Regions from separate parts of the Mangrovivirga cuniculi genome, predicted to be linked through region 1. Evidence: riboswitches for the same ligand, from Rfam matches in the RefSeq annotation. Region 1 holds a riboswitch; each other region holds the start of a gene.
What was found. A riboswitch is a leader RNA that binds a small molecule or an ion and turns the genes downstream of it on or off. The one in region 1 is predicted to bind S-adenosylmethionine.
Positions count from the first base shown of each region.

Region 1 (10,155 bases):
TTTTTGCTTCTGAAAATGATACAGAAGTAAATATTTTAGCGGCTACATCTGGAGATACAGGTGGTGCAGTAGCGGCAGGTTTCTATAAAACTAATGGAGTTAAAGTAACTATTTTATATCCGAAAGGAAAAGTCAGTGAATTGCAGGAAAGGCAATTAACCACCCTGGGAGAAAATATAACAGCTATCGAAGTAGATGGAACTTTTGATGATTGTCAGAAGCTGGTCAAAAAGGCTTTTCTCGATGAGGAGTTAAATAAAAAAATAAATTTGTCATCAGCGAATTCAATCAATGTAGCAAGGCTTTTACCTCAGTCTGTTTATTATTTTTATGCCTGGTCAAGGTTGAAGTCTGACAAAAATAAAATTGTATTTGCTGTTCCAAGCGGAAATTTCGGAAATATTACCGGCGGATTATTTGCCAGGATGATGGGACTTCCGATTGATAATTTTATTGCAGCCACAAATGTTAATAAGGTAGTTCCTGATTATCTCGATCAGGGGGAATTTCTTCCAAGGCCGTCTATTCAGACTGTGTCTAATGCTATGGATGTGGGGAATCCATCTAATTTTGAAAGGTTGATGGCTATATTTAATAAAAACTGGCAGCTGACCAGGCAAATAATAAAAGGCTATTACTATACAGATGAAGAAACGCTCGATGCCATTTCCCATGTTCATCAAAAGTATGGATACATTTTGGATCCACATGGTGCGGTAGGATATAAAGCTTTGTCTTCTTATTTAAATGGAAGAACAAATACAACCGGAATATTGCTCGAAACTGCTCACCCCATAAAGTTTGCCGAGCACGTTGAGAAATCAATTGGTGAAAAACTCAAAATACCGGAAGAAATCAGTGATCTGTATGATAAAGAAATTTTAAAGATCCCGATGGGGAAAGCATATTCTGAATTTAAAGATTATTTGCTTGAGAAGTCAGGGGTAAAAATAAAATAGGTTGAAAAACGCCGCCCTGGGAAGGCGGCGGTCTTTCAACCAAAAACATTAATTATGCACTAATCGTCTTTTATTAATATCGTTATTACGATGAATAAAGTCAAGTGATATTAGTAAAAAGTTAATTCAAAATTATCTGATTATTAATCATTTAGCTTTATGGGTATAAAAAAACCGGGATTATACCCGGCCAAAAGGAAAAAACCTTTTACTCAATCAGTATCTTTATATGTGGATTCCACATTCAGTCTTATCAGTACCAGCCCATCTCCCTTCTCTTCCATTACCTTTCTTAGTACAATGGATACATCCGATCGAAGAATATCCTTTGTGAATTAATCTGTTTTCTGGAAGCTGATAAATGAATTTATACAGCGAAATATCTTCCCGTGTCATATCCAGCAATGGATGAAACTTCAGGATACCTTTTGATTTTTCAAAAATTCTGAGTCCCGACCTGTTAGCATTCTGATGAGCCATCAGACCGCTGATCCAAACTTTGTGATTCCGTTTTATTTTTTCCAGGGGATCCACCTTATTTACCATACAACACAAGTCATGATTAGCTATCCAGGTTTTATTTTTCCTGGTAAATTGATGTTTCGTTTCTTCCGGATGAATTTCTATCAGGTTTAGACCCAATTGATCTTTAATCAGTTCTTTGTATTCGTAAGTCTCTTCAAAATGATAGCCCGTATCAATAAAATATACTGGCAGCGCAGGTTTTATTTTACTTACCATCGATAGAAGAACAATCGAACTACTTCCAAAGGACGTTGTTAAAAGAATGTCTTTCTCTTCAAAAAGATTAAAAAATTCTTTCAGACGGTCTTCTGGCTGAAAGTCATTGTATTTCCTGTGCAGGTAATCGAGATAATCCTGGCGATCAGGGTATGCTTCCGGATTAAAATTATTAGCTATGCTGTTTTTAACCATGATTTAAGTACTCTTTGATAATCTGTATGGGTTGAAAGACTTTCTCCGGCTACAATAATTCCGGGACTATTCAAAGTGGGTTCTGCATTTAGCTTTTCTTCGATATCACTCACTCTTCCACTAATGATCTGTGCATCGGGAAGGCTTCCGTTGATAATTACAGCAACCGGAAGATTTTCTCTCCCTGCATTTTTAAATAGTTGCATAATACCCGAAAGCTTTCTCATTCCCATAAGTATTACCAGGGTCGATTTTGAAGTGATCAAATTTTGCAGGTCTTCTGAAATTTTTCCGTTAGAACCAGTGGCTGTCACCACTGTGAAACTCTGACTAATCCCTCGGTGAGTTAATGGATAGGAATAAAGTCCTGGTAACTGAAAACTTGAAATTCCCGGCACTACTGCTGTTTCAATACCAAAAGTCTCAGCGTAATCTAATTCTTCTTTCCCATGGGCAAATACAAACGGATCTCCTCCTTTTAATCGAACCACATGCCCATGTTTGAACGCATAATATATGATCATGTCGTTTATTTCAGACTGTTTTTTACTGTGCTTACCTGCTCTTTTTCCTACAAAAACTTTCAGAGCATTTTTGTTATACTCCAGTAATTCCTGTGAGACCAGGGCATCATATAAAATTACATCTGCAGCTTGAATAGCCTTTATACCTTTTAAGGTGATCAGATCCGGATCTCCCGGACCTGCACCAACTAATGTCAATTTTGTTCTCATGCTTTATAATGTTCACTGACAACTACCTTGTCAAAGTTTGATATTTGATTAGCTCTGAAATCATTGATCTTTTTAAAGAACTCTGAAGCTTCAGAATTATATTTTGTAGCAAAATCTACTGTAGGATTGTTTTTGTTTATTTCCAGAACACTGGTTTTAAAATCGGTCCAGGCTATTTTATTTTCGTCAACCACATGCTTCTGGAAGTCATTAATAATGCCTGCATGTGTATTGCATGATATGTCCAGTGAAAGTAATACTGCCTTGGCTGCAATAATCATGCTGCTGTAAGCAAAGTATATTGAGTGCGCATACCTCCCTTGATAGAGCTCTTTGTTAGATTTCTCTAACTTTTCTCCGGCATCTTTTATGATCGTTCCAATGACATCGAGACTTACTCCAGCGCATTCTCCCGTTCCGATCTCAGGAATAAACTCACTGTCTGCTCCCCAATCAAGATATTCTTCGGGCAGAATGGCGCTTGTGTCAGCTAATGGTTTGAGGATATCATAAAAGTATCGTTTCCCTTGCTGTTTGAAATACCTGTGAAACTTTTCATTCCCACCGCTTTTGAAAGCCTGGAAGTCATCAATAATTGTTTTTAATGCTCTTGGAATTCGCTTAGTAGGTAGTTTAATGACTTTCTCTGCGATCAGTCCGTTTCCATTTTCATCCAGTCCGCCACCCAGTACAATTTGCATAGCCGGTAAAACCTTATCACCATTTCTGATCGAACTACCATGAAAGCCAATGTCTGCAATCATATGTTGGCCGCAACTATTCATGCAACCACTAATCTTGATATGAAGGTTTTTATCACCAACGAGCTCCGGGTAATCTTTTGAAATAAGTTTTTCAAGTTCAACAGTTAACCCGGTACTGTTAGTCACAGCAAGATTACAGGTGTCAGTTCCTGGGCAGGAAGTGATGTCCGCAAAGCTGTCAAAACCTGGTTCGGCTAGTCCTAATTCATCTAATTCAGCAAATAAATGAGGTAGATGCAATGACGGAATGAACTTAAGTAGCAGTCCCTGATTTATAGTGATCCGGATATCATTAGCAGCATATTTCTTTACAATTGACGAAAGCTTCCGTGCTGTATCAGAATGGATGTCTCCTTTTGCAACTTTAACCTGTGCTGCATAGAAGCCTTTTTGTTTTTGCTCAAAAACATTTATTGCTCTCCACTTTTCAAATTTTATCCTGTCAAATTCTCGCGATAATTTTTCCCGGTTAAACTTTGGTAGCTCAGGAATGTCCTGCTGCTCAGGATTGATTGAGTAAACCGGGAAGGGCAGGGCAGTACGTTCTTTCTCTGCCAGTTCAAGAAAAGCCTCCAGTCCAAGTCCACGTTTAGGTTCGATTAGGTACTTCATGCGGGCTTTAAATCGCTTTTCTCTTTCACCATACCGGTCAAAGACCCGCAGCCCGGATTCGATAAATGGAATAAGCTGATCAGATGGAAGAAAATCAAAAGCTTCTTGTGCGGTAAATGGCTGAGCCCCCAGACCACCACCGATAAGCACACGAAAACCCCTGACTTCTTTACCATCGATCAATTTAGTTTTAGGTATAAATCCAAAATCATGGATAAAACCATACGCATCATCTTTATCACTTGATGAAAATGCGATCTTTATTTTTCTACCCATTTCCTGATTTACCGGATATCTGAGGAAATATTCGAATACAGCCTGTACATAAGGGCTTACATCAAATGGTTCTTGTGGATCGATCCCTGCAGCTGGTGAGGCAGTAATATTTCTTAATGTGTTTCCACAAGCTTCTCTTCCGGTAATTCCTGCAGCTTCCAGTTCTTCCCAGAGTTGAGGTGAGTCATCAAGATTTACATAATGTAACTGAATGTTTTGTCTTGTTGTCAGGTGGAGGTTTCCTGTGCTGAATTGATCAGAAAGATCTGCCAGTACAGAAAGCTGATCAGTGGTTAATTTTCCATAAGGAATTTTAGTCCTGAACATCTGCACACCTTGTTGCCGCTGGCCATAAACTCCCCTGGCAAGACGAAATGCTTTGAAGCGTTCTTCATCGATCTTCCCATCCTTAAAAAGGTCGATCTTAGTTTTTAATTCTTTTATATCTTCCTGAGCTTCAGGATTAATTAGATCTTTTTTTGATAAACTGGACATGATTTTGTTTTGTTAAAAGTCAATAAAAAAGCCCCCGGGATTTGATATACTATCCGCGGGGGCTTTCCAAATGAATATAAATTGGGTGTACCTACGGACAATAGGGTATCTTAATACATGCGTACATGTACCTGTGACAACAACAAATATTCATCTGTATGGCTAAATAGTTTTTCATACTGTTTGTGAGATTTTTCTGCTTGCCCGAAGAGCCTGCTCAAGGTCTTCTACGATATCATTTATATTTTCAAGGCCGACTGATACTCTTACTAATCCGGGAGTAATACCTACAGCACTTCTTTCTTCCTCAGAAAGTTTGCTATGTGTAGTACTGGCAGGGTGAGTTACAATTGTTCGTGTATCACCCAGGTTTGCAGATAGAGAACACATTTTAAGATTGTTTAAAAATGCTGCACCTCTTTCAACACCTCCTTTTACTTCAAAGGTTATTAAGCCGCCACCATGCCTCATTTGTTTTTTGCAACTTCAAACTGGGGATGGGAAGGAAGAAAAGGATACTTTGCTTTATTCACATCTTCGTGGTCGAGAAAATAATTTGCAAGTTCCAGTGCATTGCTGCAATGTCTGTCCATTCTGACAGGCAGCGTTTCCAGGCTTTTAGATAAAATCCAGGCGTTAAAAGGAGATATTACCGGTCCGGTTTGTCTGGAAAAGAACCTGACTTCATCAATTAGTTCCTGAGAACCGAGTATTGCTCCACCGAGTACTCTTCCCTGTCCGTCAATAAATTTGGTAGCAGAGTGAGTGACAATATGGGCGCCAAATTTTGCCGGATTTTGAAGGTATGGGGTTGCAAAACAATTGTCGATGTTCAAAATCAGGTCATGATCTTTGGCAAAACCACCCAGCCATTCAAGATCTATAATATCCAGACCGGGATTAGATGGAGTTTCTGCAAATAAAAGCTTTGTGTTTGGTTTTACAGCTTTTTCCCATTCTTCAGCCGGAGCATTAATGTCAACATAGGTTATTTCCACATTCCATCGGGGAAATATCCTTGTAAATAGCTGATGAGTAGAGCCAAATACTGCTCTGCTTGCGATAACATGATCACCGGCACGCAGCAGTGCAGCCATACTTGTAAACATGGCAGACATTCCGGTTGCAGTGGCAAAGCCATCTTCAGTGCCTTCAAGAGCACATAGCTTTTCTACAAACTCGGATACATTCGGGTTGCTAAACCGGGAATAAATATTTCCTTCCACCTCATCCTGAAATAATGCTCTTGCATGCTCAGCGTCATCAAATGTAAATGAAGAAGTCAGGAAAAGCGGACTGGAATGCTCGTTAAACTCCGTTTGAGGATATCTGGTCCTGACTGCTTTTGTTTCAAAATGTTTAAAATCTGCCATATTAAATATTATTTATGCTTCCTGGTGAAGCCATTCCTTTTTCTGTTCTAATTCTTCCTGTGTTTCTTCATAATCAGGATCGGGTACACAGCAATCTACCGGGCAAACAGCTGCGCATTGAGGTTCTTCGTGAAAACCGGTGCATTCTGTACATTTTGCCGGTACGATATAATAGAATTCATCAGAAACGGGTTCCTGGTCTTCATCTGCAGGTACAGAAGTGCCGTCTTCTAATTCAACCTCATCAAGACTGGTTCCGCCGCCCCATGTCCAGGGTACACCACCTTCGTAAATAGCAGTGTTTGGGCATTCTGGCTCGCAAGCTCCGCAGTTAATACATTCTTCGGTTATATAAATTGCCATCGATTTTGTTGTTAATAATTGAAAAAATAATTTGAATCTCGCAGTAGAAATATAGATCTGCTGCAATGCTTTGAATCAGTAAGTGTTGTTAAAAGTTGTCAGATCAGCAACAGCAACACATTACCCTGTAACAACAAATAGTAGGATAAGCAACAAGAATAGAATTAAAGTCTTTAGTAGACTTTGATTGTGAAACTCTGAAGATGTTTGTAAGTGCTTTCATTTTAATTGCATTTATATTTCCCAACATCGGGCAGGAATTAGCACCTTATTTAATTTGTTTAATAGGTTGCTAGAGTTTCACCGGGCCTGTTCCCTCCACTCTTCTTTATAAATCAATTATTTAGAATTGATTTGATACAAATGTATGTAGTAGATTTTAACCGTACAAGGGTTTAGTTGAAATTATTTTAAAAATACTCTAAAAAACTATGAGCTCTGATAATCTAATGTGGTAACCATTGTGACTGATAAAACTATCAGGTAAAGGGTGCTTATTGATAAAGTGCAGAAAAAAATAAAAATTTTTTACCTCAAAAAATAAGTTAAAAAACTGATTATTCATTGATTATTAATACAACTTATAAAAAAATTAAAAAAAATTGCTTTCGGGGGTTTCCTTTTTTTCTTTGCCGGTATATACTAATGAATTTGAAAATTTTTTAGACGTTATTTTTTTACATGCAGTTGATTTTTTGATATTATTTTTTAGACTGACAATATTCAAATTCATTACGGTTTTGGCAGTAGGCTCTTAGAGAAATTCTAAGAGCCTTTTTTTATGAGCAAACGGGCTACTTGGTTTATTGTTTCAATCTGTGAGTCAAAATGTCGCCATAAATGTAATTTACTTATATAATTATCATCAAAAATTGAATAAATCATACTCTAGTTCGATGAATTAATAAAACACATTGCAGCATTGTGGTGTTTTAACTTTATTTGCTGTTCATTTTTTGCAGATGCTTGAAAATTTAGTTAGGCAGTGCAGTTGTTAAGAAAGGAAAATGTTATGAAAAAACGTATTGCAATAGATATGGATGAGGTGATGGCTGACACGCTTGAAGCTCTGATCGATAGATATCAAAATGATTTCAATATTGAGATCGACCGTACTGATATGGAGGGATGGCACCTGGAAGATTATGTAGATCCTGAACATAAGCAGAAAATTCTTAATTACATGATGCAAAGGGGGTTTTTCGAGAATCTTCCGCTTATAGAAGGGGCGCAGGAAACCATAGAAAAACTTCATAGGGATCACGAGATTTTTATCGTGACTGCAGCGACTCAATTACCACATAGTATGGAAGAAAAAGTTAAATGGCTTAACAAGCATTTTCCATATATTGGATGGAGAAATATGGTGATGTGTGGTGACAAGTCAATTGTGATTGCCGATTATCTTATCGATGATCATGCGCATAATTTTGATGGTTTCAAAGGAGAGGGAATTTTATTTCATTCACTCCACAATGCAAAAGAAACCAGGTATAAAAGAATATATGCCTGGACTGAATTTGAAGAATTGCTGAATTCTTCGCTTTCGCATTCTATACAGACATGATAGACTGGAAGGAAATTATCGGGATAGTGGCAGGTTGTTGTACAACCATTGCTTTTTTACCACAGGTGATAAAAACCTGGAGGACAAAAAGTGCACGTGATCTGTCATTATCCATGTTTCTAATATTTTTTACCGGTGTATTATTATGGCTGATTTATGGAATAGTGGTTGCTGACCTACCGGTAATTCTTGCCAATAGCGCCACATTATTTCTTGCCGGTATTCTTCTGTTCTTTAAAGTGATCTATAAGTAATTTGTCAGGTAGATAGTAATGCCTGTTGCCTCAGTTTATCCCGGTCTACCATTGGAACTTTTTCCATTTTCGTAATCTCGATCATCGGGTATTCAAAATCTTCAACGACCTTTCCTTCAATATTGTAAAACCCGGCACCTCTGAACGGATATTTCTTTGCTGTATTTGGAAAGTGAGTGGTGTCAAAAAAATCACCGTTTTTATCGATAAACGTTCCGAAAAACATCGGTTTCCTGTCTTTAGTTCTCGTGTTTTTTATCGTGACCAGGTATCCGGTAATTGAAAAACGCTTTTTCAAATAGCTGATCATGTCTTTTGCCGCCAGTGGAAGCAAACTGTTTTCGGGAAGTAGAAGAAAAGGATCGCACAAAGGGAAACCTATAAGCTCAAATTCGTCAAATGCATCTTCAAATGGTATATGATCCAGGTTGGGAAGAGAATAGGTTTTCATTTTTGTGTGGAACATATCTCCACCGGGAAGTTTTGTTTTGCTTTTTTCTTTTTTGCCATAGTAAAGTCTTGCCTGCCACAACAGGGCTCTTTTTTCTTCGCCGGTAAATCTGAATGCACCGATTCTGATCAGGATATAAATCTGCTCGGGTCCGGGAAGAGTACGTTCAATAAAATCCTGGAGTCCGGTGTATTTCCCATTTTCTCTTTCGCTTACGATTCGGTGAGCAAGTTTGGTTTCAAGACTTTTTAGATGAATAAAACCAACATGGATTTCTTTTCCGTTGATACTTGTTAAATATTCACTTGTGTTTACACAGGGTGCCTGGATGATCGCTCCGTATCGTTTGGCTTCGTGAAAGTAGAATTCTGTTTTATAAAAACCCCCGAAGTTATTAATCACCCCGACCATGAATTCAAGAGGGTAGTGGGCTTTCAGATATAAGCTTTGATAACTTTCTACTGCGTAACTGGCTGAATGTGCCTTGGAAAAGGAGTAACCGGAAAAGCTTTCGATCTGACGCCAGACTTCCTTGTAAATAGCCTCGGGATATCCTTTTTGTTTACAGTTGGTAAAGAATTTTTCCTCGACACGTTCAAACTCTTTTCGGGATCGATATTTCCCCGACATTCCCCTCCTTAAAATATCCGCTTCGGCAAGATCCAGGCCGGCAAAATGGTGGGCTACTTTAATTACATCTTCCTGGTAAACCATCACACCATAGGTTTCTTTCATGAGTTCCTCCATTTTAGGATGGAGGTACTGGTAATCGTTTGGATTGTGATGACGGAATATATATTCGCGCATCATTCCCGAACGGGCTACACCGGGACGAATGATCGAGCTTGCAGCGACAAGAGTGATGTAGTCTTCGCATTTAAGCTTGCCGAGCAACATTCGCATTGCAGGAGATTCAACATAAAAAGCACCCATGGTTCGGCCTTCACTCAGTAACGAGCGTATTTTTTTGTCCTTTTTAAATTTGTCGGTTCGTGTGATGTCCACACTTACACCTTTGTTTTTTTTGACCAGTCCTACACTATCTTTTATGTGTCCGAGTCCCCGCTGACTGAGGATGTCGTATTTATGGATGCCGATATCTTCAGCAGAAAACATATCAAAATGAGTAATAGGGAAGCCTTTGGGAGGAAGGTCTGTCGCAGTATAAGTATAAATTGGTTTTTCGGTGATGAGTACCCCTCCGGCATGGATCGATAAGTTTCGGGGCATATCCTGGAGCCTCTTTCCATAACGAAAGATCAATCCGCTGATTTCGTCGCTGTTGGCGTAGCGATCCGGTTCCCTGACTATTTTATCAATTTCCTCTTTTGGAAGCCCGAAGACTTTGCCGAGTTCACGAATGATCGACCT
Region 1 is NZ_CP028923.1:3,416,925-3,427,079, reverse strand. It holds gene thrC (threonine synthase) at 1-959, shown strand, start outside; gene DCC35_RS15075 (phosphoadenylyl-sulfate reductase) at 1,185-1,895, opposite strand; gene cobA (uroporphyrinogen-III C-methyltransferase) at 1,877-2,629, opposite strand; gene DCC35_RS15065 (HEPN domain-containing protein) at 2,626-4,776, opposite strand; partial or broken gene DCC35_RS15060 (trans-sulfuration enzyme family protein) at 4,951-6,149, opposite strand; gene DCC35_RS15055 (4Fe-4S binding protein) at 6,162-6,512, opposite strand; SAM riboswitch class I at 6,744-6,849, opposite strand; gene DCC35_RS15050 (5' nucleotidase, NT5C type) at 7,525-8,079, shown strand; gene DCC35_RS15045 (SemiSWEET transporter) at 8,076-8,333, shown strand; gene DCC35_RS15040 (DNA polymerase III subunit alpha) at 8,338-10,155, opposite strand, start outside.

Region 2 (10,155 bases), 1.4 Mb from region 1:
AAAACAAGGGGAAGTCTTTGGGGAGTCCATTCGCGATATAAGGCAAAAACCGGAAGTTGATGATGTTCATACAGTGACCATGTATATCGGGCCCAGGCATCAGGATGAATGGATCGATTATATAATTTCATTAAAACCTGAAAGAATAATTTTTAATCCCGGGACAGAAAATTACGAGTTTTATAAGAAGGCAGAAAGTGCTGGAATTGAACCTGTTGAGGCCTGTACGCTGGTAATGTTGTCAACCGGTCAATTTTGATTAAATAGTATAAATATTATTTTTGAAAATATAGTTTGAATAAATCTGTTTTTAGCACTTTATTACGTATTTTTGAACGTTTGTATAATTCAAAATTTATATAATTTTGGCAGAAAAAGGAAATAATTACTCGGCGGGTAATATTACAGTTCTGGAAGGACTGGAAGCTGTAAGAAAAAGACCAGCCATGTACATTGGCGATGTTGGTATAAAAGGTCTTCACCACCTGATCTGGGAGGTGGTAGATAACTCTATCGATGAGGCGTTAGCCGGGTACGCAAAAAATATATCAGTTACTGTCCACAAAGATAACAGTATCACCGTCGAAGATGATGGACGGGGTATTCCTGTTGATATTCACAAAAAGGAAAATAAGTCTGCACTTGAGGTTGTAATGACCGTACTACACGCAGGTGGTAAGTTCGATAAAGATACTTATAAAGTGTCTGGTGGACTTCACGGTGTGGGTGTATCCTGCGTGAATGCACTTTCCGCAAATTTGAAAGCAACTGTTCATCGTGACAACAAGATCTGGACACAAAGCTATGAGTGCGGTGTGCCTAAGACACAAGTTGAATCTATCGGAGATACGGAGATTTCAGGAACTACTATTTGGTTTAAACCTGATACAGATATTTTCATTGTTTCTGAATATAAGTATGAAACAATTGCTTCAAGACTGAGAGAGTTGGCCTACCTGAATGCAGGGATCAGGCTAAAACTAACTGATGAAAGGGAAACTGATGATGATGGAGAATTTCTTCACAGTGAATATTTCTCAGAAGGTGGCCTTCAGGAATTTGTTGAATACCTTGATGAATCAAGAGAAAAGTTAATTCCAACTCCAATCTATATTAATAAAGAAGATGGTGAGGTACCTGTAGAGGTAGCTTTAAGTTATAATACTTCTTATTCAGAAAATGTTATTTCTTACGTGAATAACATTAATACGATAGAAGGAGGGACTCATATTGCCGGATTTAGAAGGTCTTTAACAAGAACTCTAAAAGGATATGCTGACCGTTCAGGATTACTTGAGAGAGCAAAGGTTGATATTACCGGTGATGACTTTAGAGAAGGACTGACAGCAGTTGTGTCTGTTAAAGTTGCCGAACCTCAATTTGAAGGTCAGACAAAGACTAAACTTGGTAACTCTGATGTTTCGGGTTTTGTAGATAGTGCTGTTTCAGAAATTCTTTCAGATTACCTGGAAGAAAATCCAAAAGAAGCTAAAGCGATCGTACAAAAAGTTATTGTTGCTGCTCAGGCTCGTCAGGCTGCCCGTAAAGCAAGAGAAATGGTACAGAGAAAAAATGTACTTACTTCAACTGCTCTTCCTGGTAAATTAGCCGACTGTTCAGAGAAAGATCCAACTATTTGTGAATTATACCTCGTGGAGGGAGATTCTGCAGGTGGATCAGCAAAGCAAGGTCGTGACAGAGGATTCCAGGCTATTTTACCATTAAGAGGTAAAATTCTTAACGTAGAAAAAGCCCAGGAATATAAGATATATGAAAACGAAGAAATAAAGAATATCATTACAGCGCTTGGTGTATCATTTGGTACTGAGGACGATAAGAAAGCACTGAATATGGAAAAGTTGAGATACCATAAGATTATCATCATGACGGATGCTGATGTTGATGGATCTCATATTAGAACACTTATTCTTACTTTCTTCTTTAGATATATGCGAGATCTTATTGAAAAAGGATACTTATATATTGCTTTACCACCACTTTACCAGCTAAAAAAAGGAAAAGATGTCAGGTATTGCTGGTCTGAAGAACAAAGAGTTCAGATCGTTCAGGAACTAGCTGGAAATGGTAAAGAAGAAAATGTTGGCGTTCAGCGTTACAAAGGTCTTGGAGAGATGAATCCTGAGCAGCTTTGGGAAACAACGATGAACCCTGATAACAGAGCTTTAAATCAAGTTACAATTGACTCTGCAGCGGAAGCAGATCACCTATTCGGAGTATTGATGGGTGATGAAGTTGCACCACGAAGAGAGTTTATCGAGAAAAATGCTAAATATGCTAATCTCGATGTATAATTGATGAAAATAAGACTTTAATTCGTAATTTAAAGCCCCGCTCAACTGGGGCTTTTTTTGTTCACTGAAACCCGATCTACTAATGGCAACTATTCATTCTAAAAAGATTGAAGAGTTAATACAGGAATCTAAATATATTAGCCGCGATCTTAGCTGGCTACAATTTAATTATCGAGTTCTGGATCAAGCCCGTAAGGATAATAGAACCTTGATCGATCGGCTGAAATTTTTGGCTATTACCAGTTCAAATCTCGATGAATTCTTTATGATAAGAATAGGGAGTTTATACAATTATATAGACTTCGGAAAAGAACGGATTGATTATTCAGGTTTAAGTGAATATCCATTCAGAGATAAGCTATTTGATGAGTCTCATAAGTTCTTTAATCTTCAGATGAAGGCTTATACTAAAGAACTTGCTCCTAGTTTTAAAGATTACGGAATAAAGGTCCTGAAATTTAGTGGTCTGCATAAAAAGGAGAAGGAAAAGGTTACAGATTACTTCAAAGAAACGGTGTTTCCGATGTTAACACCAATGACCTATGATGGTATGCATTCTTTCCCAATCCTTATGAATAAGGTACTGATATTCGGAGTGGTGACTCAGAGTAGCGGCAATGGTATTCAAATGAGTAAGAAGAATACCTCACGGAGTAAAATATCTTTTATTCAGATACCAAATAACCTACCTCGCTTTTTTGAGATCAGAAGAGAAAGTGAAATAGTTTTCATTCCTATTGAGGAAATTGTCAGAGAACATATAAGCTGGTTATTTAGAAATGTTGAGATCATATCAGCTGACTTGTTCAGATTGACTCGTAATGGAGATTTCACACTTGAAGAAAGTGATGATATTGAGACAAACTTTTTAGATGAACTTAAGAGTAAGCTTAAAACACGTCAGACCGGAAGGGTTGTGCGAATTGAAGTCGAATCGAAGTACAATAAAAACTTACTCAGGTTTCTAAAGAAAAGATGGAACCTGGAGGACTTTAATATTTTCAAAGCTCCAGCGGGGGAATAATTGATTTCACCAGTTTCTGGCAAGTCATTAAGCATAACGAATTCAAGCATTTACTTCCGAAATCACCTCCGCCAAGAGACCCTATAAACTATCATGCCAGTGAAAATGAGGATTTGATGGAAGTGCTCAAGGAAAAGGATGTGCTATTGCATCACCCATATAATAGCATCAGTCCATTGATCGAATTACTAGAACGATCAGCTGAGGATCCGCAGGTACTATCGATTAAAATGACAATATATCGTCTTGCGAAAGATAGCCGGATAGTAGAAGCATTATTGAAAGCCGCAGAGAATGGTAAAAACGTAGCCGTTCTTTTCGAAGTTAAGGCACGATTTGACGAAGAAAACAATATCAGGCAAGCCAACAGGCTTAGAAAGGCAGGTTGTTATGTAATTTATGGTCTGAGTGCTGTTAAAACTCATACGAAATTACTGAATATCGTGCGTCAGGAAGGTAAGAAGGTTACTAGTTATGTTCACCTTGCCAGTGGTAATTACAATGAAGATACTGCAACTCTTTATACTGATATAGGCATTTTAACCACTAAAAATGAATATGCTCACGACGTATCTGAATTCTTTAATGTAATTACAGGGCACTCTGTACCTGGAGGTTACGAGACATTATTGACAGCCCCGAGAGATATGAGGGAGCAGTTGATATCATTAATCCGTAATGAAGCTGATAATGCTAAAAAGGGTGTTGGCTCCGGAATCGTGATCAAAATTAATTCACTTCAGGATGATGTTATTATTGATGAGCTTTATGAGGCTTCAAAAGCTGGTGTGCCAATTCGATTAATTGTCAGGGGAATCTGCTGCCTGAAACCTGGAGTGAAAGGATTGTCGGAGAATATTAAGGTGATCTCAATTGTAGGTAATTATCTTGAGCATTCGAGAATTTATTATTTCCACAATTCCGGAGATCCTAAACTATATGGTGGCAGTGCAGATGTTATGGTAAGATCACTTGATCGTCGCCTTGAATCGCTTTTCTTAATTAAAGATGATGTGATAAAGAATTACCTGGTAAACGTTCTTTATTTTAATCTGATTGATAATGTTAATTCATATAAAATGAACAGTGATGGTACTTATATTATGAAGCAGCCATTAGATAAAGAAGAACGAATTAGTGTTCACGAAGCGTTTTATAGTTTAACTGAAGAGAAACTTGAAGAAGTAGATTTGTTGAGTATATAATATGAAATTAGCTGTTATCGATATAGGCTCAAACGCAATACGTTTTCAGGTTAATACTGTCAAAGTTTTTAGAGGTTCTGTTTATAGTAAAAAGCTTGAATATGTCAGGTTTCCATTGCGTCTCGGTAAGGATGTGTTTAAGCATGGCAGGATTAAAAAAAAGAAAGTTGAAAAATTTGTGGAGCTGATGTCAGTTTATAAAAGTCTGATGGATCTTTATGAGGTAGATGATCATATGATCTGTGCAACTTCAGCTATGCGCGAAGCAGATAATGGCCCTGAAATAGCTAAAAAAGTCAGAGATACCTCCGGATTGAAGATTAAAATAATTGATGGTGATGAAGAAGCATCCATGATCAATAATGCACTTAAGCAATATATCGCCGATGAAATGGTAATTCACGTGGACGTTGGTGGAGGTAGTACCGAACTTAATATTTATAAAAACAGGAAAAAAATTGTTGCTCATTCGTTTAAACTGGGTTCAGTCCGTAGCCTGGGTCATCATGACAATCCTAAGACCTGGGAAAAGATACACTCATGGATTGGGGAGCAATTAAAGAAATATAACAAGAAAGATCTTCCTGTTTCAGCTGTGGGTACTGGTGGAAACATAAATAAAATAATGGATATTTCTGAAGGTGGTGAAAAAGGATTTGTTACTGCAGATCAAATCAAAGAAGTTAAATCCAGACTTTCTGAAATGACCTATGAAGAACGAGTTTATTTATTAAATCTTAATGAAGATCGCGCCGACGTGATATTGCCTGCTGCCGATATTTACCTTGCTGCAATGGAATGGGCCAGGGCAGATAAAATGGTTGTGCCTACAGTTGGACTTAAAGATGGAATGATTCAAAAATTGATCGATAAATATTTTGAGGAGGAAATGGCCTTAAAAATATAAATAGTTATTATTAATGATTTTAATAGAATGGCAAAGGAATTAAAAATCTCTTAAAAGTTTTATTATTTCCTTATCATTTGTTTATTTTGTTTAATGCTTATCAAGAAAGACAGAGGGATTGGGCCCTGCGAAGTCTTAGCAACCTTGGTTAAACTTGGTGCTACTTCCCATCTCGGCAAGACCGGGAAAAGATAAGTTTCAAGCCCGTCTGAAACTCTTTCTTGATAACTAAGTTGTAAATTAAGATAGAGTGGATATAAAACTAGCATTACAAAAACGGATATTAATTCTCGATGGAGCCATGGGTACCATGATCCAGCGGTATAATCTTGATGAAGAAGATTTCAGAGGTGAAAGATTTAAAAACCACACTTCTTCATTAAAAGGTAATAATGATCTTCTCAGTATTACCCGGTCGGATATAATAGAAACTATTCACAAGGAGTATCTGGATGCCGGAGCTGATATAATTGAAACGAATACTTTTAGCAGTACTTCCATCGCACAGGATGATTATAATCTTAGTGAGCTTGCTTATGAACTGAATTATGAATCAGCTAAAATAGCAAAAACTGCTGCAGAAGAATTTACCAGGGCTAACCCGGAAAAGCCCAGATGGGTGGCTGGTTCGGTAGGACCGACCAATAAAACAGCGAGCCTTTCACCAGATGTGAATGATCCCGGTTTTAGGGCAGTTTCTTTTAATGATCTTGTTAAAGCATATAAAGAACAAATTAAGGGACTTGTGGAGGGTGGCTCTGATGTGTTATTAATTGAGACTGTTTTTGATACGCTTAATGCTAAAGCAGCCCTTTTTGCCGCCCAGGATTATTTTGAGGATGGAGGAAGAACGGTGCCAATCATGGTATCCGGAACAATAACTGATGCATCTGGCAGAACATTAAGTGGTCAGACTACCGAGGCATTTCTAGTATCTGTTTCTCATGTTGATCTTTTATCTATCGGATTAAATTGTGCACTAGGAGCTAAACAGTTACGTCCGTACTTACAAATATTGGCCAAAAAGTCACCTTTTGCAGTAAGTGCCCACCCCAATGCAGGTTTGCCAAACGAATTTGGTGCTTACGACCAGACACCGGAATCAATGAAAAATGAAGTTGAAGTGTTTTTAAAAGAAGGCCTCTTAAATATTTTAGGGGGATGTTGTGGCACAACGCCAGAACATATAAAACAACTTGCTCAATTGGCTGAAAAATATCAGCCAAGAAAAGAAAGTGAAGAAAATTTAGCCGTTTGATGAGTGAAAATAACTTTACATATAAGCCATTAAGATTAAGTGGCCTGGAGCCATTGTACGTAACTCCTAATGCTAATTTTATCAATATCGGAGAAAGAACGAACGTAACAGGGTCCAGGAAATTCCTCCGATTGATTCGGGAGGATAAATATGAAGAAGCCCTGGATGTAGCCCTCGACCAGGTAAGGGGTGGAGCCCAGGTGATAGATGTCAATATGGATGAAGCCATGATCGACGGAAAGGCGGCAATGGTTAAGTTTTTACACCTCATGGCATCTGAACCTGAAATTGCCCGGATACCGATAATGATCGATTCTTCCAAATGGGAGATCATTGAAGCTGGGCTGCAATGTATCCAGGGAAAAGGGATTGTAAATTCCATCTCTTTAAAGGAAGGAGAAGAACAATTTTTAGAGCAGGCCCGATTGATTAAAAAATATGGAGCTGCTGTAGTTGTTATGGCTTTCGATGAGGACGGTCAGGCTGATAATTATCATCGAAGAATTGAAATCTGCGAACGGTCCTACAAGCTACTCACTGAAATAGCTGACTTTCCTGCTCAGGATATAATTTTTGACCCGAATATTTTTCCTGTAGCCACAGGTATGGAAGAACACCGGAGAAATGCACTTGATTTCTTTGAAGCTACGGCATGGATCAAGCAACACCTACATGGGGCAAAAGTTAGTGGAGGGGTCAGTAATGTTTCATTTAGCTTCCGGGGTAATAATAAAGTCAGGGAAGCGATGCATGCTGCTTTTTTATATCATGCGATCAAGCATGGAATGGATATGGGTATTGTAAATCCGACAATGCTTGAGGTTTACGATGAGATTCCGGATGACCTTCTTGAAAGAGTTGAAGATGTATTACTAAACAGGAGGGAAGATGCTACAGAGCGATTACTTGAATTTGCAGAGACAGTTAAAAACGATAAAAGGGAAGATAAAAAGGCAGAAGAATGGCGGTCAGGGACTGTTGAAGAACGATTGTCTCATGCTCTTGTAAAAGGGATAATTGATCATATTGAAGAAGATACAGAAGAAGCATTTCAGAAACTAGGCAGGCCTCTTAAAGTAATTGAGGGTCCTCTAATGGATGGAATGAATATAGTAGGAGATCTTTTTGGCTCTGGTAAAATGTTTCTTCCTCAGGTAGTGAAGAGTGCCAGGGTTATGAAAAGGGCTGTTGCCTATTTGACTCCTTATCTCGAAGCTGAGAAAAAAGCTAATCCTAATCAAAAGCCCAAAGCAAAAATTCTTCTAGCTACCGTAAAAGGTGATGTTCACGATATTGGTAAAAATATTGTAAGCGTTGTCTTGGCCTGTAATAATTTCGATGTAGTAGATCTGGGAGTTATGGTCCCTGCAGAAAAAATCCTTCAGGCTGCGATTGATGAAAAAGTAGATGCCATTGGCTTAAGTGGACTAATCACACCTTCATTAGATGAGATGGTTCATGTGGCTAAAGAAATGGAAAGGTCGGGATTTGATATGCCTCTTTTGATTGGAGGAGCAACAACATCCAGAATCCATACAGCTGTAAAGATCGACCCTCATTATTCCGGTGTTGTCACACACGTTTTAGATGCGAGCCGGTGTGTTTCAGTTTGCACTAATGCCCTTTCTGATGAGAGAAAAGAAGAATTTAAGCAAAATCTGAAAGAAGAATATGAAAAAGCAAGGGCAGATCATGCGAATAAAAAGCAAATCAAAAAATACATAAGTTACGAGGAAGCGGTTCTAAATGCAGAGAGGCAGGACTGGGAAGGGTATGAACCTCCTGCCCCGAATAAAACCGGTACATTCGTTTTTAATGATATCAATATTGAAGAGTTAATTCCATATATTGACTGGACTCCTTTTTTCTCTGCATGGATGCTTAAAGGGAAATTCCCACAAATATTAAATCATGAGGTAGTGGGGGTGGAAGCTTCAAAATTGTATTCTGATGCTCAGGATATGCTGGCTGAGGTGGTTGAAAATCGAAGTCTAAAGGCACATGGTGTGGTTGGTATTTATCCGGCAGTTAGAACTGGAGCAGACACAGTTAGTGTTATGGATGAATCGGGAAAACCTCATTTCAATTTTGAATTCCTGCGCCAGCAAGGTCAAAAAGGTAAAGGACTGCCAAATTTGTCGTTAGCCGATTTTATTTCACCTTCTGATGCAGGAAAAACAGATTATATTGGAGGATTTGCAGTTACAGCCGGTGATGGTATCGAAGATCTAATTCAGGAATATGAATTAGATGATTACAAGCAAATAATGATAAAAGCATTAGCAGACAGGCTTGCTGAGGCTTTTGCTGAATATTTACATGAAAAAGTCCGTAAAGAAATTTGGGGCTATGCTGCAGGAGAGAATTATGAGAACGAGGAACTAATTAAGGAAAGATATATTGGGATAAGACCAGCGCCTGGTTATCCGGCATGTCCTGATCATACAGAGAAAATCAAGTTATTCGATTGGCTAAAAGTACCTGAAAATACGGGTATAACATTGACTGAAAGCATGGCTATGTATCCGACTGCAGCAGTATCAGGTTATTATTTTAGTCACCCTGAATCGAGATACTTTGGACTTGGGAAAATCGAAAGAGATCAGGTAGAAGAATATTCAAAAAGAAAAGGATGGGATATAGAAACTACAGAAAAGTGGTTAGCGCCAAATTTAAACTATGATCCCGAAAAACTGGTTATACAAAATTAAACTGAAGGCATTTTTACATATATAATATGAAAGTTACTGAGCATTTCGAGAAGGCTGATAAAACACTTTTTACGTTTGAGATTCTCCCACCATTAAAAGGAGAGAATATTCAAAAGCTTTACGATCATTTAGATCCTTTAATGGAGTTTAAACCACCTTTTATTGATGTTACTTATCACAGAGAGGAATTTACCTATAAAAAAAGAGAAAACGGCTTGCTTGAACGGCAGATCATCAGAAAACGGCCGGGTACTGTTGGAATATGTGCTGCTATAAAAAACAAATACAATGTAGATACAGTGCCACACCTGATTTGTGGTGGGTTTTCGAAAGAAGAAACAGAAAATGCTCTGATAGATCTTCATTTTTTAGGTATAAATAATGTTTTAGTTCTACGCGGTGATGCCATGTCAAGTGAACCAAAATTCAGAGCTGAAGAAAACGGACATAACTTTGCTTCTGAGCTTTTAGAGCAGGTTAAAAATATGAATGACGGCATTTATCTTGATGAAGATTTGACAAATGCCGAGCATACTGACTTTTGTATTGGTGTGGCAGGCTACCCTGAAAAGCATTTTGAGGCACCTAATATGGCTACGGATTTAAAATACCTCAAACTTAAAGTCGATATGGGGGCCCAATATATCGTTACCCAAATGTTTTTTGACAATAAAAAGTTTATCAAATTCGTCGAGGATTGTAGAAAAATGGACATAAATGTTCCTATTATTCCGGGCT
Region 2 is NZ_CP028923.1:2,013,084-2,023,238, forward strand. It holds gene DCC35_RS08905 (CoA-binding protein) at 1-259, shown strand, start outside; gene gyrB (DNA topoisomerase (ATP-hydrolyzing) subunit B) at 366-2,312, shown strand; gene DCC35_RS21820 (polyphosphate kinase) at 2,395-3,336, shown strand; gene ppk1 (polyphosphate kinase 1) at 3,363-4,541, shown strand; gene DCC35_RS08920 (Ppx/GppA phosphatase family protein) at 4,543-5,448, shown strand; SAM riboswitch class I at 5,543-5,646, shown strand; gene DCC35_RS08925 (homocysteine S-methyltransferase family protein) at 5,750-6,706, shown strand; gene metH (methionine synthase) at 6,706-9,417, shown strand; gene metF (methylenetetrahydrofolate reductase [NAD(P)H]) at 9,444-10,155, shown strand, end outside.
Region 2: linked by a shared signal. The riboswitch ahead of DCC35_RS08925 (homocysteine S-methyltransferase family protein) and the one ahead of DCC35_RS15055 (4Fe-4S binding protein) in region 1 are both predicted to bind S-adenosylmethionine.

Region 3 (10,155 bases), 1.1 Mb from region 1:
TGATTACCGATCTTTAATATATCTGTATAAACACCTCTCGCAGTTACTTCTGCTCCGGCTCCGGCACCCTGAATAATCAATGGGTGATCACCATATCCTGATGTATATATTTCAAAAATTGAATCAGCATTTTTTATCCCTCCAAGGGGTGAATTTTTATCTACCTTGATCAATTTCACATTCAACTGGTGCTTTTCAACATCAAGGTCTCCGATATACCTTAGCACTTCATTTTCTTTTAAACTTGATTTTAGCTTTTTATAGTGAATATCTAATTCCTCTTTATGCTGTAGAAAAGAATCAAAATCGTCTTCATTCTGAAGAGCTTCCGGAATTAAGTTTTGTATCTCAACGTCATCCATTTCTGATTCCAGTCCGATCTCTCTCGCCAAAATCAATAACTTCCTTGCCACATCCATTCCATCAAGATCTTCACGAGGATCTGGCTCTGTATAGCCCAGCTCTCTTGCTTTTAATAAAACTTCGGAAAAGAGCGATTGATTTTCTGAAAAATTATTAAATAAATAACTCAATGAGCCACTAAAAATCCCCTAATTCTTGTGACACTGTCTGAAGATTGTTTCAGGTATTTTAATGTATCAATCAACGGTAAACCAGCTCCAACATTTGCTTCGTAATAAAACAATTTAGATCTCCTTCTAAGCAATCTCCTTAGCTCAACATAAAAAGCATAATCGCCGGAATTTGCTTTTTTATTAGATGCAACGATATCAAATCCATGCTTAACTATTGTAGGATAAGCTTCAGTTATTTCTTCTGATGAGGTATTGTCAGCTATTACTATATTCTCCAGTCCCGTTTCAAATAGTTCTTTTAGTATCGAAGGCAGATAATTGTTTTTATCTGAATCAGCTAATTTCTCCCTCCAGTCTTTACCCAGCCCTTTAGTGTCTACTATATATTTCTTAGAATCGGCTACTCCAATTACATTTATTTTCATACCTCTCTCAGTGACAAGATCTTCTCCGGTATTTACTACCTGGTCGATTAGTGTTCCTCCCACTACTCCTTTACCCAGGGCGAACAAATTAATTGTTTTAATTGCACCAAAGACCTGGGCATGAACAACATTCATTGCCTTTTTTATATTTTTATTACTGATCACCAGTGATATGTGCTCACCACTAATGCTATTGCTGATCAGATACATCCAGATTTTATTTTTCCGAAGCCCCTGGATTGCCCTTTCCAGTGCAAAATTATGTCTGCCTACTATGGCAATTATCGCCATATCATGATTAACTCTGATTGATGAAATATCCCCTGATTCTAATTCATTCTGAAATTCTCTTGTCAAAATCAGCTCTGCCTCATTTGCCTGTTCACTATCGACAACAAATCCAATACCTCTTTCTGATGATGCCTGTGAAATCAATCTTACGCTTATATCCTTTTTACTTAACGAATGAAATATTCTTGCATCGATACCCACTTTTCCCAGCATACCTTTCCCATCTAAGCTTACCAGTGATACCCCTTCGATCGATGAAACTGCTTTAACACCCTTTTCAGCACCGGTTTTATCAATTAAAGTACCTGTTTCCTGAGGCTTCCAGGTACTTTTGATCCTTAATGGAATATTATTGAAAAGAAGTGGCTGGATTGTTTTTGGATGAAGTACATTGGCACCAAAATTTGCAAGTTCATTGGCTTCCCGGTAGCTTATGTGTTCCAGCTTCATGGCATGTGGAACATATTTCGGACTTGCGCTGAAAACCCCTTCAACATCTGTCCAGTTTTGTACCTCGACAGCATTGATAAAACTGGCAATCAATGTTGCAGTATAATTACTGCCGTTTCTGCCCAGGGTAACCGTTTCACCGTTAACATCTCTGGCTATAAATCCTGTAATCACAGGAATAGTCTCAATATCCAGCCTTCCGAAAAACTCTTGTACATTTGACCGTGAATTATGAAAGTCAACATTTACTGCTGCTTCCTGACGTCCGGCTATCAGTAATTGCCTCGCATCAACCGGGATTGCTTTCAATCCATTTTTATTCAAGTAATTAGCAATAACTTTGGCGCTGATCAGTTCTCCCACTGCTAAAATTTTGTCCTCTACTGGTGTTGCTTTATACCTCAACACTTTCAGGGCTGCCAGCAAATTTGCCAGTTCATCTGTTTCATGTGAGAGATCAAGTTCGTATCCCGGAATTTGCTGGTTCTCCACAAAATCATTAAATAATTTATCATAAGAATCACCATTAATTGCAGCCTGGTAAAGTTTGCATAACCTGTTTGTACTGTCACCCCGTGCTGAAACCACTAAAGCAACCGGATACAGATCAAAAGCGTGGTTAGTTATATCGATGACATTTTTCAGAACAGGCCCGTTTTGCAATGACTTCCCTCCGAACTTCAACACAATACGCTGATCTTTCCTCACAGGCTCATGCTGTTTATAAAAAGATTCAATTCTGTCTGTTATCTGGTCTATCTCTATTAAAAACCCATCATGACCGTAATCAGACTTAATTTCCCTGTAGATGGCATCCGGAATATGCTCAGCTATAAATTGCTGAAATCTGGTAGGGATAAGTGAATCAGAATCAATTCCAATTACCAAAGTAGGTATTTTTATTTCTGAAAGAGCCTTTATTTCTCCTCCACGGTTCCTGCCTATATTATGAGTATCCAGGCATTTGGTGAGATAGAAATAACTTAAGGCATTAAAGCGATTAATAAATTTCTCCCCCTGATATTGTAAATAGCTGGAAGATTTAAAATTGTCTACTTTCTCTTCGGTGTCTGTTTGTTTTTCAATAAAAGCATCAGAGGTTCGGTATGTCAATAAGGCCATCGAGCGGGCTGCTTTCATACCTGCTTTACCACCATCTTTGGCACCAAATGTTGGATCAGATTGCATGGCCATTCTTTGAGATTCATGAACAGCAATACCCCATGCTGATTCTTTCGAACAAGAGGCGATTAATACCATATGACTGATATCACCTTTAAACCCATAACCAAATTCCAGAGCCTGGTTTCCTCCAAACGACCCACCGATTATGGTATGTATTTTATCAATCTTTAATTCTTCAGCGAGTTTAAAATAAGAGTTTACCAAATCTCGAATGCTAAACTGCGGGAAATCAAGACTTTCGGGACGGGTAGACCCATATGGTGAGCCAATAGAATTGACACAGATGATAAAATATTCTTCCGGATCGTAAAAGTTTCCTTTACCAAATAGCTTAGGCCACCATTCTTCTACATCTGAGCTTCCCGAAATAGCATGAAATACCCAGATAATATTCGACTGATCTTCATCGATCTTGCCATAAGTATGATATGCTAATTGAAGATCATGGATATATTCACCGTTTTCTAAAAGAAATGGCTCTTTAAAGGTCACTGTCTTTTTATCGCTCATAAATCTGTTTCTGCTTCTTTTATAACCGGGCTTATCAGGAATGCAGAGCGCTAAAAAAGAAAAACCTCTTTCAACTGACGTCAAAAGAGGTTTAAATATCTTCTTTTGACTTATCTCCCCCGGCAAACCGGGATGGAATTAGCACCTTCTTGTAAACAAGGGTTGCTAAGGTTTCAACGGGCCTTTCCCTCCACCTTTCTTGATAAGCTATGTAAATGAACTTATTTCTAAATAACTCTTGCAAATATAGGCTTTATTTTTAAAATCCAATGAAAACGTATCTTTCTATTATATAAAGCCCTATTTCTTTACACCAATTTATTTAACAACGTTATTACCGGCTTTATTCATCACGATATTCTGATGATCAATAGATTCCTGGTGAATAATTTTCAAATATGCTTTCATGAATTTCTCTGAAAGGCCGTGAATCCCTCCTTTCACTAATGATTTCTCAATAATTTCCTCCCATCTGTTTGGTTGCAGGATCGTTATTCCCTCATCATTTTTCACATGGCCGATCTCTTCAGAAGTTTTCATTCGGTCACCTAAAAGCTTCATGATATCTTCATCAATCATATCTATGCGGCTACGCAATACATCTAATTTTTCTCTGAATGAAGCATCTTCAACAGAAGTACTCCTCACTACAAGATCTGATAGTAACTGATCTAAAACCGATGGTGTAACCTGCTGATCCTTGTCACTTAAAGCCACTTCAGGGTTAATATGTGATTCAATCATCAAACCATCCATATTCAAATCAAGAGCCTTTTGAGAAACAGCTTGAAGCAAATCGCGGTTTCCACAAATATGGCTCGGATCACAGACCATTGGCATATCCGGAAATCTGCGTTTCATTTCAACTGCCAATTGCCATTTAGGTTCGTTTCGGTATTTCACCTTTTGATGCTGGGCGAATCCACGATGGATCAAACCGATTTTTGTAATTCCGGCTCCCTGTAAACGTTCGATTGCTCCGGTCCACAATTGGATATCAGGATTAAGCGGGTTTTTCACAAATACAGTCGCGTCGGTTCCTCTTAAAGCATCCGCGATTTCCTGCACAGAAAATGGATTCACAGTAGTTCGAGCACCGATCCACATTACATCTACATCGTGTTTTAATGCATCAAATACATGACTGAATTTGGCTACCTCTGCAGAGATGGGAAGACCGGTTTCTTCTTTAGCTTTTTTCATCCATCCTAGAGCTTCTACACCTACACCTTCAAAGCTTCCTGGTCTTGTTCGTGGTTTCCATATTCCAGCGCGTAGAATATCCACCTTACCAGTATCTGCAAGTTCCTTTGCCGTGGATAATAATTGTTCTTCGCTCTCAGCACTACATGGCCCTGAAATTACTACCGGCCTTTTCTGTTTAAATAATTCAATTACGTTCGTTTTCATTGGAATGACTTTTTTATTAAAAATTTTGAGACATAAAAAAAGCCTCCCGGAATTGGGAGGCTCTGTTAATACATTTATAAACTAAAACATACTATGGCCTCCCTTTTATTCTATAATAAAAGAAAAAGAAGTAACCAATATATGCTGCTCTGTTCGTAATCATTTGACACTAAGATAAAGTAAAATATTATTAACCATCAAACAATTTCTAATATTTTTATCAAAATTTTAAATTACAAGGCAAAACACTATGTTTTTGATTACTAAACACCCTTATTTTTAAACGAACGGTTGTTTGGATTACTCTAAAATCACCTCATCGGTGGTGGAGCTCAAAGTTTTTGAGCTGGTTTCAATTTCAATCGTAAATACATGTTTCGAAGCCTCTCCAGGAGCCTTTGTAATATATAATGTAAGTGGATCCTTTTGAAAATTATCTAAGAAATAGGCATTGTTAAGATTATCAGCTGAAAATGGAATTCTTTCAGAACCGATATCCAACATATTAAATAAACCCACAAGATTAGTCCCCGCCGGATACTCGCTATTAAAATCATTATCTGAAGTAATGACAACACTTTTTACAGAATCCATCAAAGAATAACTTACTAATGGGGAGCAAGCATAAGCAGTGGTTGAAAATAAGCCATAAGAAGTAGCCTCTGATAAAAAATTCACATTTAAGTCCAGGCTTTGCATAAGAACAAATTCATATACTGCATCTAATGTATCGGTATCCTGATATTGCTCAAATCCAGCTCCTGTTGCCTTCTGAATAGAAGAATTAGAAATCATTAATGCTTACCTGCAAAGTACCTCCTTCATCACCTTTACACTCATCACAAGAAGGAATACCAAAAATAAAAAATGACATTACGGAAATTTTAAGGATTATAGTTTTAAAATGTCTCATTCTAGTTGATAGTTTAATTAAAATTCCTTTAAAAGTAATTCAATTAAATTTAATGTTAAGATAAAACAAAGGTATTCCGTTTTCTGTATCCAGACCCTGTCAAAGTCAAAATTATGGCTTAAATAAGCTATTTTCGCAGATATGACACCAAGGTGACATCTATATGTCGTCTAAAAGACTGATGTAACAGACTACTTTTACATCAAACAAAATGATAAAAAAAATGACTAATTCATTATCCAAAAATTTAATCTACCAACGAAAACTTAAAGGGCTTACACAAAAAGAATTGTCTGACCGAACTAATATAACTGTAAGAACTATTCAGCGAATTGAAAAAGGAGAAACTGAACCTCATCTTCAAACTGTAAAATTACTAGCTGTTGCAATGGATATTGATGTGGACACTCTTTTGCCTCTTAATAACCCACGCGAAGAAGACATACAAAAAAAATGGCTACTCCTTCTTCATGCTACCCCTTTTTTAGGCTCCGTCATTCCACTATTTAACATCCTGGCTCCGGTATTTATCTGGATTCATAAAAGAGAAGACAACAAAATATATGATATTCATGGCCGTAAGGTATTAAACTTTCAATTGACAATGACACTGGTTTTTCTTTTCGCCCTTTCAGGAATGATGTTCATTGGACATTTAATTATGCAAGGCACTCCATTAATGATCTTTCTGTTTTTTGGCGTTTTAATTTATACCTTCATAGTAATGTGTGTAAACATATACCTGGTCATCAAAGACAGAAAATGCTATTACCCCCTTTCAATCCCGTTTCTTTCTATTAAAAGAAAAGCGAAAAACAAAATGGCAACAATTGTCCTCATCGTTTCTTCATTCTTTTTTTCCTGTTCTTCGCACGCCCAAACTGTTAGCAGGCTTGATGGATCGCAAATTACTGTAGATTCTTTAGATCGAAAGATTAAACAATTGATGACTGATGCAAAAGTCACAGGAATGGCAATAACCATTTTTAATGATGGGAAATCAGTTTATAGCAAAGCCCATGGTTATCGAAATAAAAAGGAAAGCCTGATTTTAACTGATTCTTCTAATATCTATGGAGCCTCTTTAAGTAAAGCTGTTTTCTCTGTTATCGCTATGAAGCTAGTGGAAGAAGGTTTTATTGATCTGGACACACCCTTAGAAAGCTATTTAGATAAAAAGATTTACGAATATGTCCCTCAAACCAGGTGGCACGATGATTATTCAAACCTTAAAAATGACACTCTTTATCATAAAATCACTGCCAGAATGTGTTTAGCTCATACGAGCGGATTTCCCAATTGGCGCTTTTTCCTTCCTGATCAAAAACTAAAAGTTACCCAGGAGCCTGGTGAGGGTTATTTATACTCAGGTGAGGGGATGGTCTATCTTCAGGTTGTGTTGGAAAAACTAACAGGCAAAGGATTTGAAGAATTAGCTAGTGAAATAATATTCGAACCTCTTCAAATGACCAATAGTAGCTATGAATTTAAACCCTCTTTTGAAAAAAGCATGGCTTATGGACATAACAAAGATGAACAGCCTTATCAGAAAGATAAAGACAATGAGCCTCGTGCTCCAAGCACCCTTGAAACAACACTTGAAGATTACACCAAATTCATGACGGCAGTTTTTCAACGTAAATTGATATCTGAAAATTCATGGCAGGAAATATTTAAACCGCAAGTAAGAATCAGAACTTTGAAACAGTTTGGCCCGCTTTCTAAACAAACTGGCTCATACAATGATGACATCAAATTGAGTTATGGACTTGGCTGGGGTATATTTTTTACTCCTTATGGTAAAGCTGCTTTCAAGGAAGGGCACGGTAGTGGGTTTATACACCATTCGGTGATATTTCCAGAAGCCGGTAAAGGAATACTGATAATGACCAATAGCGAAAATGGAAATAGTATTTTCAAAGAACTGCTTGAGGCAACTTTAAAAGACACGTATACTCCCTGGGAATGGGAGAACTATATTCCTTTTGAACAAAAGGCAAGCAATTAATCGCAAGGTTGTGAATGCGTTTTTTTATATTGCCCCGATTATTGACATAATTAATTTTTAAGCTAATTGACAAGGGCATTGGCTGATAATAATGAAAAGCGATAAAGCTCAAATACAGACTTTTTGGTTTACAATAATAAATTACCTCGGCACTGTAATCGGGATATTTTCTACCATTTTTATATATCCCTATTATAAAGATTTATACGGGAAGGTAGGGTTTATTGACAGTGCTGCTCAAATATTAATACCCATTCTGGTATTTGGAGGTAGCCATGCTATAATTCATTTTTACCCGACCCTTACAAAAGACAATAAATCAAAACTTTTTAGCTTTAGCCTAAAAAATATACTCATCATCTCCCTTGGAATAGGTATTCTTATTCTTTTGGGAGATTTATTCATTGATAGTGGAAAATATAAATATATCTATTACTCTTTCCCAATTGCAATAGCTCTGGCTGCTCTGGAAGTATTTAAAAAGCAGGCTGCAACAATTCAAAAAATTGCTATCCCAACTCTTTTTGAGAAAATCATCCCTAAAATCAGTCTTCTATTAATATTTATCCTGGTTATCATCGAGGTTTTCAATGAAACATCAGGTTTGATCTTTTTTATTATATCCTATTTATTGGTCTTCACTTTAAGTTCTTTATATGTATATAAAAAGTCTGACCTATCGATCAGATTTAATACTAAAGGGCTCTTTGAGCAAGTCGAAAGAAGGGAGTATTTTGTTTATGTATTTTATTCATTCCTTGTAAGCTGGGGATCTTTTCTTGCTTTCAGACTTGATGGATTGATGATCCCGCTTTTTCTGGATTTTCAGGATAACGGTTCATATAAAATTGCAGTAAACCTGTCATCAGCGATTAGTGTTCCTGCAATTGGAATATTCACGATATATGCTCCTAAAATTTCAGCATTAGTGAAGAACAATGATATTGATACATTAAATGTCAAATATACTGAAACGGCTAAGATTCTTTTTTTTATAGGTTTCATTATGGTAGGCTGTATCATTATTGGGATCAAGCTCTTTTTTCAATTACTACCAAGTGGTAAAGAACTTATGGATTCAGCTTCGGTGATTTACATATTATCGATTAATATGTTGATCAACATGGGGACTGGGTTGAATACCGAAATAATTACCTATTCAAAGTATTACAGATTCAATATTGTATCAGTTTTAAGTCTTGTAGTAGTAAATATAGCTTTAAATCTATATGTTTTGACACAAACAAGCTATGGTATCGTAGGAGTTGCTATTGCTTCACTGATTGCTGTAACATTATTTAATGCTGTAAAACTTATATTTATTTATAAGAAATTTAAAATTCTACCTTTTGATATCGGGTATCTAAAGCTCTTCTTATCATTAAACCTTATTTACCTGGTAGTATATCTAATTCCGGAATTCAATAATTTATGGATCACTCTGATTTTTAAAATTGGACTGGCAATTGGATTGTCACTTTTCGTTGTTTATCAGTTAAAATTAGTTCATGCCTATAATCAATGGGTCAATAAACTAATCAGCCGATTCTCTCAATAAATAGCTCTGATTTATTCACATTTTAAGACCGTACCTTGGGCCTTGTAAATCCGATGCCCTGGTTCGTGTCTCCACCATAGCCGTCAACCTAAGAGTAATTTCAGCCTGATTCATAGCCATGTAGTCATGGCTAAATTTTATTTTCCATGATTTTTTTATTGCCATTATTACGGAATGGCTGACCGTTTTTGTTATTAACAATATCGCAATTAAACACTTGAATAGCAAGCAGTTAAATTAGTATTTCAGCTATTAATTTACTTCCTTTTTTATATTCTTTTTCGTGGTGTTTACGCGTTATTTTATTCAACTTCATCAGCCATTTATAAAAGGATTCCGGATCTTGAAGTAAGCTCAAATTTAAAGTGGTTGATCTATCTACCATAGTTCGTGTAAACTTATGAAGGCTAATCTCTTTTCGACTAGTTTCTTCGAATAACTTCAAAATAGACCAGTTGAGCATTACCCATATAAACTTAATTAGAATTACGCACTCTAACCTGACTGCATTCATAGCATGGATCTTGTGTAATTGGAGAATACTTTTCCAGGTCTTGAAAATAAGTTCTATTTGCCAGCGAAGAGTATATAACTCATAAACACTTTTTGCTGAACATTTGTCTTTTTCGATGTTGGTTACAAATAGGTTTAATCCACTGCTTTCCTCTGCTAACTTACTTAAAGCTCCTCTTTTGGATCGTTTCTTCTTTATTCGAACTTGCCTTTGCTCTTCAGTAAGTAGATTGGCTATTAGTCTGACAGGCATTAAGATCTTACTCCCTAGAAAAATTTCAAGATCAAGATATTTTTCTTTTTGAGAAGTAAGTTTATTTCTGATGTCCTGAATGGTAAGTTTTTTTAATTCACCA
Region 3 is NZ_CP028923.1:4,499,467-4,509,621, forward strand. It holds gene DCC35_RS19805 (homoserine dehydrogenase family protein) at 1-533, opposite strand, end outside; gene DCC35_RS19810 (aspartate kinase) at 530-3,397, opposite strand; SAM riboswitch class I at 3,505-3,606, opposite strand; gene DCC35_RS19815 (chorismate mutase) at 3,716-4,807, opposite strand; gene DCC35_RS19820 (DUF5034 domain-containing protein) at 5,108-5,602, opposite strand; gene DCC35_RS21650 (hypothetical protein) at 5,592-5,720, opposite strand; gene DCC35_RS19825 (serine hydrolase) at 5,944-7,728, shown strand; gene DCC35_RS19830 (lipopolysaccharide biosynthesis protein) at 7,820-9,286, shown strand; gene DCC35_RS20780 (hypothetical protein) at 9,302-9,451, opposite strand; partial or broken gene DCC35_RS19835 (IS4 family transposase) at 9,519-10,155, opposite strand, start outside.
Region 3: linked by a shared signal. The riboswitch ahead of DCC35_RS19810 (aspartate kinase) and the one ahead of DCC35_RS15055 (4Fe-4S binding protein) in region 1 are both predicted to bind S-adenosylmethionine.